Regions from separate parts of the Solibacillus daqui genome, predicted to be linked through region 2. Evidence: riboswitches for the same ligand, from Rfam matches in the RefSeq annotation. Region 2 holds a riboswitch; each other region holds the start of a gene.
The links. A riboswitch is a leader RNA that binds a small molecule or an ion and turns the genes downstream of it on or off. The one in region 2 is predicted to bind S-adenosylmethionine.
Positions count from the first base shown of each region.

Region 1: linked by a shared signal. The riboswitch ahead of metA (homoserine O-acetyltransferase MetA) and the one ahead of O7776_RS01500 (O-acetylhomoserine aminocarboxypropyltransferase/cysteine synthase family protein) in region 2 are both predicted to bind S-adenosylmethionine.
Region 3: linked by a shared signal. The riboswitch ahead of O7776_RS18865 (methionine ABC transporter ATP-binding protein) and the one ahead of O7776_RS01500 (O-acetylhomoserine aminocarboxypropyltransferase/cysteine synthase family protein) in region 2 are both predicted to bind S-adenosylmethionine.

Region 1 is NZ_CP114887.1:2,145,568-2,150,020, reverse strand. It holds gene O7776_RS10370 (hypothetical protein) at 1-41, shown strand, start outside; gene O7776_RS10365 (copper amine oxidase N-terminal domain-containing protein) at 434-1,024, opposite strand; partial or broken gene O7776_RS20350 (recombinase family protein) at 1,131-1,232, opposite strand; SAM riboswitch class I at 1,685-1,794, shown strand; gene metA (homoserine O-acetyltransferase MetA) at 1,883-2,824, shown strand; gene O7776_RS10355 (ABC transporter ATP-binding protein) at 3,123-3,893, opposite strand; gene O7776_RS10350 (YczE/YyaS/YitT family protein) at 4,121-4,453, opposite strand, start outside.
Region 2 is NZ_CP114887.1:304,644-309,096, forward strand. It holds gene nfsA (oxygen-insensitive NADPH nitroreductase) at 1-79, opposite strand, end outside; gene O7776_RS01495 (DASS family sodium-coupled anion symporter) at 232-1,731, opposite strand; SAM riboswitch class I at 2,149-2,264, shown strand; gene O7776_RS01500 (O-acetylhomoserine aminocarboxypropyltransferase/cysteine synthase family protein) at 2,382-3,674, shown strand; gene O7776_RS01505 (hypothetical protein) at 3,873-4,271, shown strand.
Region 3 is NZ_CP114887.1:3,852,462-3,856,914, forward strand. It holds gene O7776_RS18840 (hypothetical protein) at 1-24, opposite strand, end outside; gene O7776_RS18845 (hypothetical protein) at 158-280, opposite strand; gene O7776_RS18850 ((4Fe-4S)-binding protein) at 731-970, shown strand; gene O7776_RS18855 (GNAT family N-acetyltransferase) at 973-1,242, shown strand; gene O7776_RS18860 (DUF948 domain-containing protein) at 1,411-1,812, opposite strand; SAM riboswitch class I at 2,020-2,121, shown strand; gene O7776_RS18865 (methionine ABC transporter ATP-binding protein) at 2,236-3,261, shown strand; gene O7776_RS18870 (methionine ABC transporter permease) at 3,251-3,913, shown strand; gene O7776_RS18875 (MetQ/NlpA family ABC transporter substrate-binding protein) at 3,927-4,453, shown strand, end outside.

The DNA.
Region 1 (4,453 bases), 1.8 Mb from region 2:
TACAAAGTGACCTAATACATTTAGAAGGTTTAGGAGAGTAATTACTGGTTATTATAAGTTTCATCTTCTCTTATTGATTTGATTATTAATCTTCATTATGTTCTTAATGATCTTCAACTAACGGGGTGCTTTAGTTTAATAAGAATAGGACTTGTGTTTATGATAAATTTCCATATATGCATGTCCTTTTGTTATGACTAGATTAAAGTCGATCCAGGAGCGTTAATAAAGTTGACGATGTAAAACAATTACAGTAAGAGAAAGGGATAGCGTAGCTAGCGGGCGTTTTAAGAGAACGTGGTTTAGGAAGAAAGTGAGATGAGGTACATCAACATAACAGCATAATGGCTGTTATAGATATGCTTTAATAAAATAAATTAAATTACAAAAGCAGCATCAAAAAAAGAATGCTGCCACGTGTAAATCATCTTAATTATTTTGTTGAAATATATACACCATCATCAAAAGTAATATTTGCACCTAGTACTTCACTTACAAAACGTAAAGGCACCATAGTTGTCCCTTTATAAATTTCAGCTGCTTGATTTAAATTAATTGTAGTTGTAACGCCGTTCGATTCAACATAAGCTTTTTTATTCCCAATTCCGATGACAATTTTTTTACCGTCTTTGTGTGCAGTCACAGTTTTTGTTACATTGTCGTAATTAAGAGTTGCACCTAGTGATTCAAAAATAGGTTTCATAGGAACTAAAGTTGTTCCGTTCTTCAAATAAGCACTTGGATTGTAATATTGCTTTGTATTATTGATATATACATCTACAGTTGTAAGCACTTGTTTTGGTGTACTTTTATATGTTGGTTTTTTGTAATTTGTATTGGTAGAAGTTGATGCCTCACTACCTCCATTATGATAATGATAACCTGAGCAAAGGCCTTTTGCCTGTGACTTTGCAGAGCAGTTATGACCTCCATTACTATCGGTACGACCTGAGTGTGCATCAACACTTAATGATGACACCATAAATAAAGATAACATTGTAATAATTAAAACTAATTTCTTCATAATAACCTCCTGTTTTCAAAGTATGGAATTATTATACAATTAATCTGTGTTTGTTTAAATAACTTTATTGTTAATATTAGGTTTCATTTGATTTTGTTACCTTTCACGTACTTCTTGATAGTCGTGATAAATCAGTATTGATAACAGTATCACCATCAAGCAATCTATTCAGTTCTTGTCGTTCCTTTTTAGTACCCCTGACGCGTTTACAAACATTCGAGATTATACTGCATTGTTACAGTTGGAGACGGATGATCGGAAGAAGATAAATACTGAACGTTTTGGCGGACGTTTTTAGTGTGATTAATATAGAAACGATCTTTGTTGGTACATTGACCGATGGCAGGCGAAAGAAGCACGAAGTTAGCATAGATAAATTGATAAGAACTGCATTGAAGATATTCAAGATTAAGGCTATGTGAGAGAAATTTTGTAGCGATTTTATTAGTGAGTACACTGCGCTTCTTTTTTTCTGAAGTATGAGTTATAATGAAATTTACATAGATTTAATAAGAAGTGGAATAATTAATAAATTGTATTTACTCCCAATCAAATATTAATGAAATGTTCGTAAATGTGTATGTTTAGCGAGGCAATATAAATATTATTAGAATTATTGCATAATTTATCTTAACATGGTACACTTATGTCAATTTCATAGTCTTATCAAGAGAAGTTGAGGGATTTGGCCCGTTGACGCTTCAGCAACCTCTAACATGGCGTTAGAAAGGTGCTAATTCCAGCAAGGGACTTCCCTTGGCAGATAAGTTCGGTTTAATAGCCTCTCATTTCTGTTTACGCTGGAAATGAGGGGCTTTTTGATTTATATAAAATGAAGAAAATTAGGGGGAACAAGAGATGCCAATTAATATTCCGAAAAGTTTGCCTGCTGGCGAGCTTTTAAGACAAGAGAAAATTTTCGTGATGGAAGAGGACCGTGCGAAAACACAACAAATCCGACCATTAAATATTTTGGTGTTTAACTTAATGCCTGAAAAAGAGAAAACGGAGCTACAGTTATTACGTTTACTAGGGAATACGCCACTTCAAGTGGATGTTACATTTTTAAATACGGCTACCTATGAATCGAAAAATGTGTCAAAATCGCATTTGGATACATTTTATCAAACATTTGATGAAATTAAGCACCGTCGCTATGATGGTTTAATCATCACAGGTGCGCCGGTTGAAAAGATGGAATTTGAAGAAGTTGGCTATTGGCAAGAGATTACGAAGGTAATGGATTGGGCAGAGAAAAATGCAACATCGATTATGTACATCTGTTGGGGCGCACAAGCAGCGTTATACCATCACTTTGGCATTGGTAAGTTTGAACTTCCGAAAAAATGTTCGGGCGTTTATTCGCATGTTATAACCGATTTAACAGTTGATTTAGTGCGAGGTTTTAGTGATGAATATGTAGCACCGCATTCACGACATACGACTGTGTCTATTGATGAAGTAAGAGCGCATCCTGATTTACGCTTACTTAGCTATTCAGATGATGCTGGGGTATTTATTGCGCAATCGAAAAATAATAAACATATTATGATTACAGGGCATCTTGAATATGATGCAACGACGCTATCTGACGAATTTTTCCGCGATATTGCAAAGGATCCAGAAAATACGGAAGTTCCGGTTAATTACTTCCCAAATAATGACCCACAACAAGCACCTAAAAATGTTTGGCGTGCACACTCGCATTTATTATTTTACAATTGGTTAAATTACTACGTTTACCAAGAAACACCGTATGATTGGCATTTTGTAGATGAGCAAATTGAGTTTCACATTTAACTTGCTTCAGCATTCATCCTTTATTAAGCGGGTTCAAACTTTGGCTGAATAGATGAACTTATGCTAAGTGCGCCGCATCGTGCGGCAAAGCCTAAGTGGCCAACATCGTGTTGGCCCAAAGCCTCTGGCAGATGTCACTGATTTTTTGAGGGATTTTTCGAGCAAGCTCAAAAAAATCTGGACGCACTTACACCGAGGCGTAAGTGATATATCTAATTCGCAGCTCAGACGAATTGAAATGTACGCAAGATGGGTACATACTCATTCAATTCGTTTGAGTGCGATTTTAATTATTCGCTTATTTTACCGCAACCCAAGCGCGGTCTCGTTCGATTTGTAAGCTTATTTCACGACCGAAAAACTCGCTTAAAACTGGTTCGATTAAAATTTGCTCACGCATACCAGCAGCGACGTCTTTTCCATCTTTCATCAATAAAACATGATTAAAGCATGGCAATATTTCTTCTACATGATGTGTTACATAGATGAGTGTTGGGCAGTTGTCACGACGTGCGATTTGTTCGATAGTTTGTAGTAGATTTTCTCGTTCAATGATATCTAAGCCACCACAAGGTTCATCTAAAATTAGGATTTCAGGATCGGAAATAATTGCGCGTGAAATCTGAACCCGTTGACGTTCGCCTTGTGATAAATATTCGAATGTTTTATTCGCCAAGTGATCACAGTTAAAATGCTTCATAATCCGCACTGCTTCTTCAATTTCCGCTTCACTAACTTCCTCAAATAAGCGTAATGCACCAAATTTGCCGCTTAAAACAATTTCAATGGCATTATCCTGCCAGTTTAAATTATCAATCATTGCATTGCTGACCCAACCAATTCGACGACGTAGCTTTGGGATATATGTCTCCCCGTAGGTTTCGCCTAACACTTGAACTTTTCCTTCGTTTGGCCATATGTAGCCATTAATGACCTTTAATAAAGTCGTTTTGCCAGAGCCATTTAAGCCTAAAATTGCCCAATGCTGATTTTTTTCGACATGCCAATTCAATTGATGTAAAATACGCTTTTCATTACGGTAAAGTTCTATGTTTTCGATATGTATCATATGAATACACCTCCAATTTAACTATGCACCTTTTTGATTGAAACGAAAAGTATTTTTTGAATTTTCTAGTTAATTATGGAGATGATGGTAATCATTAAGGAAAAAGAAAAAGGCTAGCATGAATTTAGTGATACACCGCATTCAAGCTAGCCAATTAAATATATATTAGCGCTAATTTTAAGGAATCATTTACACATCAAGTTAACTATAATCAATCCCTTAACTCATTATAAAACAGCACTTTCCATACCAGAAGCACGGAAAAATAGTTTTTCATTTAATCGTAATGCCCATTGAACAACTGGCCCTAAACCAAATGCCATAAAGACGGTACCTACACCAACAGGACCACCTAATAAAAAACCAATAACTGCAACTGTAACTTCCATCGTTGTTCGCGCACGGTTAACAGTCCAACCGAAGCGACGGACAAGCAATAACATCAATGTGTCACGTGGGCCAATCCCTAAATTTGCAACCATATACATCCCACAACCAAAGCCTAAAAGAACAATGCCAATGACAAATGCTAATGTTTGTTCAAATAGATTATGTAGATC
Region 2 (4,453 bases):
TAACGGTTTCCTTTGAAATTTGCTCGCCTGTATATTTACGAACAGATGAGTGACTGCGTAATAATTCTCTAGTTTCCACGTGAACATCTCCCTTGTATGTAATATTAGAAAGATACATTATGCATGATATTGGCGCATGAATGTTGTTCTTTCGTATGTCGCTAATACGACAAAAAGCTTAAAGGAATTTTCCTTTAAGCCTATTTTAGTCAATTTTAAGGTTGAAGTCGATTACAACAACCCGATCCATTTCCAGTAAGTCGCACTGAAAATTAAAATTAAGATGAAGCCGAAAATTGTTAACGGAAGCCCTGATTTTAAGAAATCCTTCGTTGTAAACGTCCCTGTACCGTAAGCCAGCATGTTTTGCGGCGCACTTACTGGTAATAAGAAACCGAAGCAAATAACGAATTGTTGAATAATAACGAAGCCAATTTGGTTTTCAACAGGCATTGGTAAACTCAATGCTAATGCGATAAATACCGGAATTAACGCAGAAGCTAAACTGGTTGCTGAGGCGAAACCTAAGTGAATAATAATGTTAAACACTGTAACTAATGCGATCGTTGCTAAAATTGGCATTGTATCTAAGCCTAGTGAACCGAAAATTGTATCTGACAGCCAAGCAGCACCTTTTGTATTTAATAACGTAGAGCCTAAAGAAATACCTACTGCGAATACGATTAATGTACCCCAGTCAATGCGGCTAGAGGCTTCCTGCCAGTTGAATACACCTACTTTAGGAGTTAATAAAAAGGCAATCGCGACAATCGTAATTGTTGTTGTATCGAATGGGTGTAGCTTTCCTTCAGTAGACCAGAAGAATAGTAAAACTAAAGTTGTAATAATTAATGTGATTTCTTTACGTTTTAGTGGTCCAAGTTCCACTAACTGTTGGCGGATAACGTCTTTCCCACTTGCGATATTGTCTGTTTCAGGTTTGATTAGTTTAATCATAACGAAGAATAACACAACCGACATGATAGCGGAGAATGGCGCGGCATACATGAACCATTCGCTCCATGTAATATCGACACCGAATTCAGATTTAATGAAGCCCAGTGCAACTAAGTTTTGCGCAGCTGCCGTTTTAATCCCAATGTTCCAAATTGAAACGGCTTGTGTTGCTGTGATAACTAATAGTGCAGCAAGCTTACTTTCCTTTGTTAAGCCGAATGCTGCTACAATTCCTAATAAAATTGGAACAACTGCACCAGCACGAGCTGTAGCACTCGGTACTACGAATGCTAATGCAATCGCTACTAAAATTGCACCAAATACTAACGCATTTGTTTTCGTGCCAACCATTGATAAAATCCACAGCGCGATACGTTTATGTAAGTTTGTAATTTGCATAGCGGCTGCTAAGAATAGCGCAACCCCTACTAATGCTACAGCAGAGTTACTAAATCCACCTAAAGCCAGTTTAAGTGCATTACTTGTCCCCATTTGAACAGATGGATCTTCCATACTTGGCGCTAAGCCTAGTAATACAGCGATTAGTGCTAAAATCATCGCGGAACTTACTGGGTATGACACCGCCTCGGTTACCCATAAAATAACGGCAAATGCTAAAATAGCTAAAGCACGTTGACCTACAACTGGTAAGTCCCCCCCGTTTGGAATTAGCACAATGATGATGAGCGCAGCAAATGCTAATGCAATCCAAAATGGTTTTAAATTACGTTTTTGCTCAGTGTTGTTTGCCCCTTTTTCTGTTACTGTTGCCATATAAATTGCCTCCTTTTATTATATTTATTTTCCATAAAATAATAATTTTTCGACCAAGAAAATTTCTTGGCATAAAGACATGACAATGCAACTTTTATAAACATATTAGTGTTAGATTAATAAGAATGCTGTAAACAAAAGTGTTTGTCATCTTTAATTATAGCGATATTTTACAGTTGGTATTGTTAATATTTGGTGAATTTAATTATTTTAAAATAAGTATATATTCTCCTAATTAACAATTCTGAATAGCAAATTAGGTGTGTTAATTAGAAAATATTTGAAATTAATAGCGAGAGAGTGAAGCGTTATGAAATGAACAAAATATAAAAATCAGAAAATTTATAAATTTTGTGTTGACGAATGGAATTACTCTGTCTTATACTGTGAAACAACGATGGAACATAAATCACATAACTCTTATCAAGAGCGGCTGAGGGAATAGGCCCTATGAAAGCCCAGCAACCAGTGAGTGATGAACTGACTAAGGTGCTACGTCCTACAAAATGAACAATCATTTTGACAGATAAGAGGAGGTTAATTTGCTCATTTGCAACCCCTCTTCTTAACTGAAGAGGGGTTTTTTACTTTTAAACCCCTCCTCAAAATACACCGATTTCACCATCGAAATTATTTTAGGAGGTATTGTAATGACAAGCTTACGACCAGAAACATTATTATTACACGGAGGCCAAAAGCCAGATCCTGTAACAGGTGCAATTGCTGTACCGGTTTATCGTACAACGGCTTATGCATTCAAAGACACAGCTCATGCGCAACGTCTTTTTGCATTAGAAGAGCCAGGTAACATTTACTCTCGTATTATGAACCCAACAGTAGGTGCGTTTGAAGAGCGTGTAGCGTTATTAGAAGGCGGAGCAGCGGCAGTAGCACTTTCATCTGGTGCAGCAGCAGTAGCGTTTTCCATTTTAAATTTAGCTGGTGCGGGTGATGAAATCGTTGCAGCGGGCTCACTTTACGGAGGTACGTATAATTTATTTGCAACAACATTACCTCGCTACGGGATTACAGTGAAGTTTGTCGATGAATCAGACCCAGAAAACTTCCGTGCAGCTATTACAGAAAAAACAAAAGCGGTATACGCAGAAATTATCGGTAATCCAAGTTTAAAAGTATTAGATATTGAAGCAGTAGCAAATATTGCACACGAAAACGGTCTACCATTATTAATCGATAGCACATTTGCTTCGCCATATGGTAGTAATCCAATTGAGTTTGGCGCGGATGTTGTCATTCATTCGGCAACAAAATGGATTGGTGGTCACGGTACAACAATTGGTGGAATTGTTGTTGATGCGGGTAAATTTGACTGGACGCAAGGGAAACACCCAGGTTATACAGAGCCTGATACATCTTATCACGGAATTCGTTATGGAATTGACACAGCAGCGGCTGCATTTGCGACAAAGCTTCGTGTACAATTACTGCGCGATTTTGGTCCAACCTTATCAGCAGACGCGGCATTCAACTTCTTACAAGGACTAGAAACGCTTCATTTGCGTATTGTCCGTCATAACGAAAACACGCAAAAAGTAGCCGAGTACTTAAAAAACCACCCATTTGTGGAATATGTAAATTACAATGGCTTCGAAGATTTTGCTACGCATGATTTAGCGAAGAAATATTTAAAAAATGGCTTCGGCTCAATCATTACATTCGGCATTAAAGGTGGACGTGAAGCAGGGCGCCAAGTGATTGATAACGTAGAATTATTCTCACACGTAGCAAACGTAGGGGATGCACGTTCATTAATTATTCACCCAGCAAGTACAACACATCAGCAGCTATCTGCTGAAGAATTAAAAATCGCTGGCGTATCAGAGGAGCTCATTCGCTTATCAATCGGTCTAGAAGCAGCAGAAGATATTATCGCAGATTTAGAGCAAGCGTTAGCAAAGGTAGCAGTAGCTGTAAACGCTTAATAATCGATAGCCCATTTACTTCGCCATATTAATAGTAGAAACTCGCTTGTTATTTCCCATTCGAAAAACAAGCGAATTTTCAAAAAAATCAATCCCTACTAACTTAATAAGTTTTATTGACAACTCTAAAACCAAGTAATACAATAGGAATAAATATAATTGTTAATTTGGAAATTAAAAGAAAAGGAGTTGTTTAATATGGGAAAAGTATTTAGTGCACAAAACGTTGCTGCTTACATAATCTATGAATTAAATGAAGTAAAGGAATTCGTGAACGCTTGTTCAATCCAACAAATTTTGGCGGATGTAGATTCGATGTGGCAAAGCGTTTTTGGGCATCATGCTTTTTCAGAAACAACTCACGATTTTCAAAAATCCGGCTATACTGTAAAAGAAGTAGCAGATGAATATATAGAACATGGTAAAGCACATATTTTAGCGCCAGCGAAAGAATGGTTTTTAAAATATGGCGAGTTCCAATTAGTGCAACGCCCATATGCAATGCCTAATTTTTCGATTAAAGAGGAGATCGTTATGCGTAAAATTTTATCTGCTTATCGTTTACGTACTTACAATTTCGTAAACGTTGCAGTTTAACTTGATACAGTGGGGTTCAAACCCCGACTGAATAGGGGAACTCAGGCTAAGAACGCCGCGTCGTGCGGCAATGCCTAAGTGACCAACATCGTGTTGGCCCAAGCCCCGGCGGATGTCACAGATTTTTTAGAGGAGTTTTTCAAGTGAACTTGAAAAAAATCTGGACGCAATTACGCCTAGGC
Region 3 (4,453 bases), 560 kb from region 2:
ATTGAAAATTGTTACTACCCACATGTTTTTTCGCTCCTTTTTATCAATTACGTCTTTACGTAATAACGTCGAGATTTTTTTCAAGCCTACAAAAAAATGTCGCTTAAAACCTATGACAGCCGCCGGGGGATTGACCCCACGCAAAAGCAAGTAAAAATTAGTTTGTGTATGATAAAACGGCGTTTGTATATTTTGCTAATTGTAAAGCTGCTTCATTTTTTGTTGTGTATTCGAACATACGAATATCATTTTGATTGTTAAATACTGTTACTACCCACATGTTTCATTTCTCCTTTTTTATAAAGCTATATAATAAAATTGTTCATTCTCTAATGACATTTGCAACTTGTTGTATAACACCTTACTTGACTCTCATTCTACTCCGATTTTTAGAAAAAGAAAGTAATATATTTAGCTTTTCACAATGTGTTCAAAAATAAACCGCTTTCTTTGAACACTTTGTGACACATGAATTTTCAACGAATAAAACGCAAATTAGAGAAAAATTCCACAAGCGAGCAACTACTGTTGTAGTACAGAAGAAAAGCGGTTCAAAACGATTTTTAAAGCTTCATATTTTAGGTGTATGTATAAAATGAAACTTTGCTCGGTGGGGAGTTCTCATTGCACACTTAGCTTAATCCTGACACTTGTCAGTTGAAGTGGACGTCTTACTGTCCCTTAATGAAGTTAAAATGTGTATACTAAAAAGATAGGGGGGATGATAAACATGAACGAACAACAACTACTAAATGACGGCTATCGGAAATACACAGGTGAAAAGATTGACGTATTTTTCTCAACAGGCATCTGTGAGCATTCAGGAATTTGCGTAAAAGGCAATCATGATGTTTTTGACACAAAACGGAAGCCATGGATTATTGCTGATGCCGCTTCAACAGATGTAGTCGCAGCTCTAATTGACCGGTGCCCATCTGGTGCCTTACAATACATTCGAAAAGGGGAATAATTTTGCAAACATTAATTGAAGAAGCACGCGTTGTTACAACAGAAGATGGTCAAGAGCTTGGTGAAATGACATTCGTCAAATCCAATAATGAATTTTATATTATTGATCACACCGCTGTAGCTGATGCAGCACGTGGTCGCGGTGTTGGACAAGAGATGGTAAAAACCTTTGTCGAGCATGTCCGTGCCAATAATCAAAAGATTGTGCCGCTCTGCCCATTTGCCAAGGCTCAATTCGATAAAAATCCAGAATATCGAGATGTATTAAAATAATATATTTAAAGCCCGATGAAAGAATTCTAAACTCTAAGCATCGGGCTTTTCATCGCTTTGAACCGGATACTTCCATGTTAGACATCGAAAATGCAATTGAAAGCCTCATATAAACAACAACAGCATACAGGATGTTCGGTACTAACCGCTTCATCCTGTATGCTTTTCCTATCCATTACGTTTTAAATAACCCATTGCAGTATTTGTCCACTGTTCAACTTGTGCTTGACGTACTGGATCATCCGCCGCTTTTTGCATCACTTTAGAAGTTAACGCCTGTGATGAATCACTAATTTCATTTAACACATCGCCTGTATTTTTCAAGGATTGTATAACTCCTTGCACAGTCTCTATTTTGTATTCAATATCATATTTCATTTTTTCCGCAGTTGTCGCCAAAAGCGTTGTTTGCGTTTGAATGCCGTTCATTTGCTTTTGAATACCTTCCGAATGTGCATGCAAAATCGTCATTGTTTTTTTTATTGGCATTATGACTGCAATAATGCACACGATTAGAATAACAACAGCTAGTATTAATAGGATTACCGATGCTAATAGCCAACTATTCACCTTAACGCCTCCTACTCATTTTCTTTATTTTAATTTATTTTATTATATATACCCAGTTTCCCACTAGCGATAAGTAAATTTTTAACCATATTCATGAGTTGTATGCTATTAGTATTTTTCAGAAAAACGGAAATTTTTATTTTATATATTGACAAGTGTTTTACTTGGATTTATTATAAGATTCATAGCAAATGACAACTACATATTTTCTTATCAAGAGAGATGGAGGGACAGGCCCTTTGAAGTCTCGGCAGCAGCTATACATAGCGTTGTGCCAAATCCTGCAAGTATACACTTGGAAGATAAGAGCAAAAGTAATGGTAACTATTCAACTTTCGTATCTTATTTTCTAGATGCGAAAGTTTTTTTATTGTCTCAAGAAGGTTTCGTATCGAGCATTTTATAGTAAAGGTGGGTTTTGAAATGATTGAATTTTCAAATATATCAAAAGTATTTAAAACGAAAGATCGAGAAGTTCATGCTGTACGCGATGTCAATTTAACCATTGACCAAGGTGATATTTTTGGGATTATCGGTTTTAGTGGAGCTGGTAAAAGTACATTGTTACGCCTGGTGAATTTACTTGAAGCGCCTTCAACTGGCTCCGTAAAAATTCAAGGAACCGATTTAGCAACACTATCTCAAAAAGACTTACGCCAATTACGTCGTCGCATTGGGATGATCTTTCAAAATTTCAACTTAATGACGTCAAGAACGGTTGCCGGTAATATCGGCTATCCGCTGAAATTAGCGGGCACACAAAAAGCAGAAATCGACCGTCGCACAGCAGAGCTTTTAAAGTTTGTTGGCTTATCTGAAAAAGCACGTGACTATCCTGAACAACTATCCGGTGGGCAAAAGCAGCGTGTTGGCATTGCTCGTGCGCTTGCAACAAATCCAGATATTCTAATCTGTGATGAAGCAACCTCAGCACTTGACCCAGAGACAACTGCTGATATTTTAAAGCTATTAAAAAGAGTAAATGAAGAATTCGGCATTACGGTTTTATTAATTACGCATGAAATGAATGTCATTCAATCCATTTGTAATCGAGTAGCCGTAATGGAGCAAGGACGAGTTATTGAGCAAGGCGATGTTTACGATGTCTTTACGCAACCGCAACATCCAACAACGCAGCGCTTTATTCAGTCGGTGCATCAGGACATTCCTTCTGAGCAAATTTTAAAAGAGTGGCAAAAATCAGGAGGACAGCATTTATACCGAGTATTGTTTAAAGGATCGCTCACGCATAATCCTCTACTATCCGAAATTACGCAAAAACATCAAGTACCATTCAACATTATTTATGGTTCGGTACGCGAGTTACAAAATAAATTATTCGGTAACCTACTCATTTCGTTCCAAGGAAATGATGTTCAAGTAAAGAAAGTAATCGACGAACTTTCACAGCAAGTTGAAATAGAGGAGGTACAGTTACATGAAAGTTGATTGGAGTACATTTTGGCCGAGAATTATTGAGGCAACAGGTGAAACGCTTTATATGGTAATTTTGACGCTTGGTTTCGGCTCAATTCTTGGTATATCTATAGGAATACTTCTATTCGTAACACGAGAAAACAATATTTTAGAAAGTAAGCTAACGTTTAACTTACTCAACCTATTAATTAATATTGTGCGACCAATTCCATTTTTAATTTTCTTAGTAGCCATTTCCCCACTTACACGTATTGTTATGGGCACAACAATTGGTACAAGCGCAGCGGTTTTCCCAATGACCATTGCAGCAGCATTTGGAATTGCCCGTATTGTAGAAACAAATTTAATTAGCATTGATCCAGGCGTAATTGAAGCTGCTAAAGCAATGGGTGCTAGCCCGCTGCAAATTATCTTTACGGTATTAATACCAGAAGCTTTAGGACCTCTAATTTTAGGGTTAACATTTGTCACAATTAGTTTAATCGATTTCTCAGCTATTGCAGGTACAGTTGGCGGCGGTGGTTTAGGTCATATCGCCATAACTTATGGCTATCAACGATTTGATGGTAGCGTCATGATCGTCACAGTTGTCATATTAATTATTTTAGTTCAACTCGCTCAATGGCTTGGCAATACTTTAGCAAAAAAAATCTTAAGACGATAGGAGTTCAAAACTTATGAAAAAAATCTTATTAACAGCTGTTACAGCTTTATCAGCCTTTGCATTAGCAGCTTGTGGTGACGACAACGAGGTAGTAAAAATCGGGGTAAACGGTGCGGATGGTGCACAATGGCCCATTTTAGAAGAGAAATTAGAAAAAGAAGGTATCGAAATCGAGCTTGTAGAGTTCGCTGATTACACATTACCAAACAACGCATTAGCACAAGGTGAAGTTGATTTAAATGCATTCCAACATATTTCATTCCTTGCAAGCTATGTTAACGAAAGTGGCAATGAATTAATTCCGCTTGGCTCTACAGTATTTGCGCCGCTTGGTTTATATTCTGAAAAAATTACAGACATTAACGAAATCAAAAAAGGCGACAAAATTGCCATTCCAGATGATCCATCAAACCAAGCACGTGCATTACGCTTACTTGAATCAGCAGGCTTCATTGAATTAGCTGAGGACTTTGGATTATTCGGTGATCCCACTAAAATTACAGCAAATAAATTAAATTTAGACATTATCCCAATGACAGC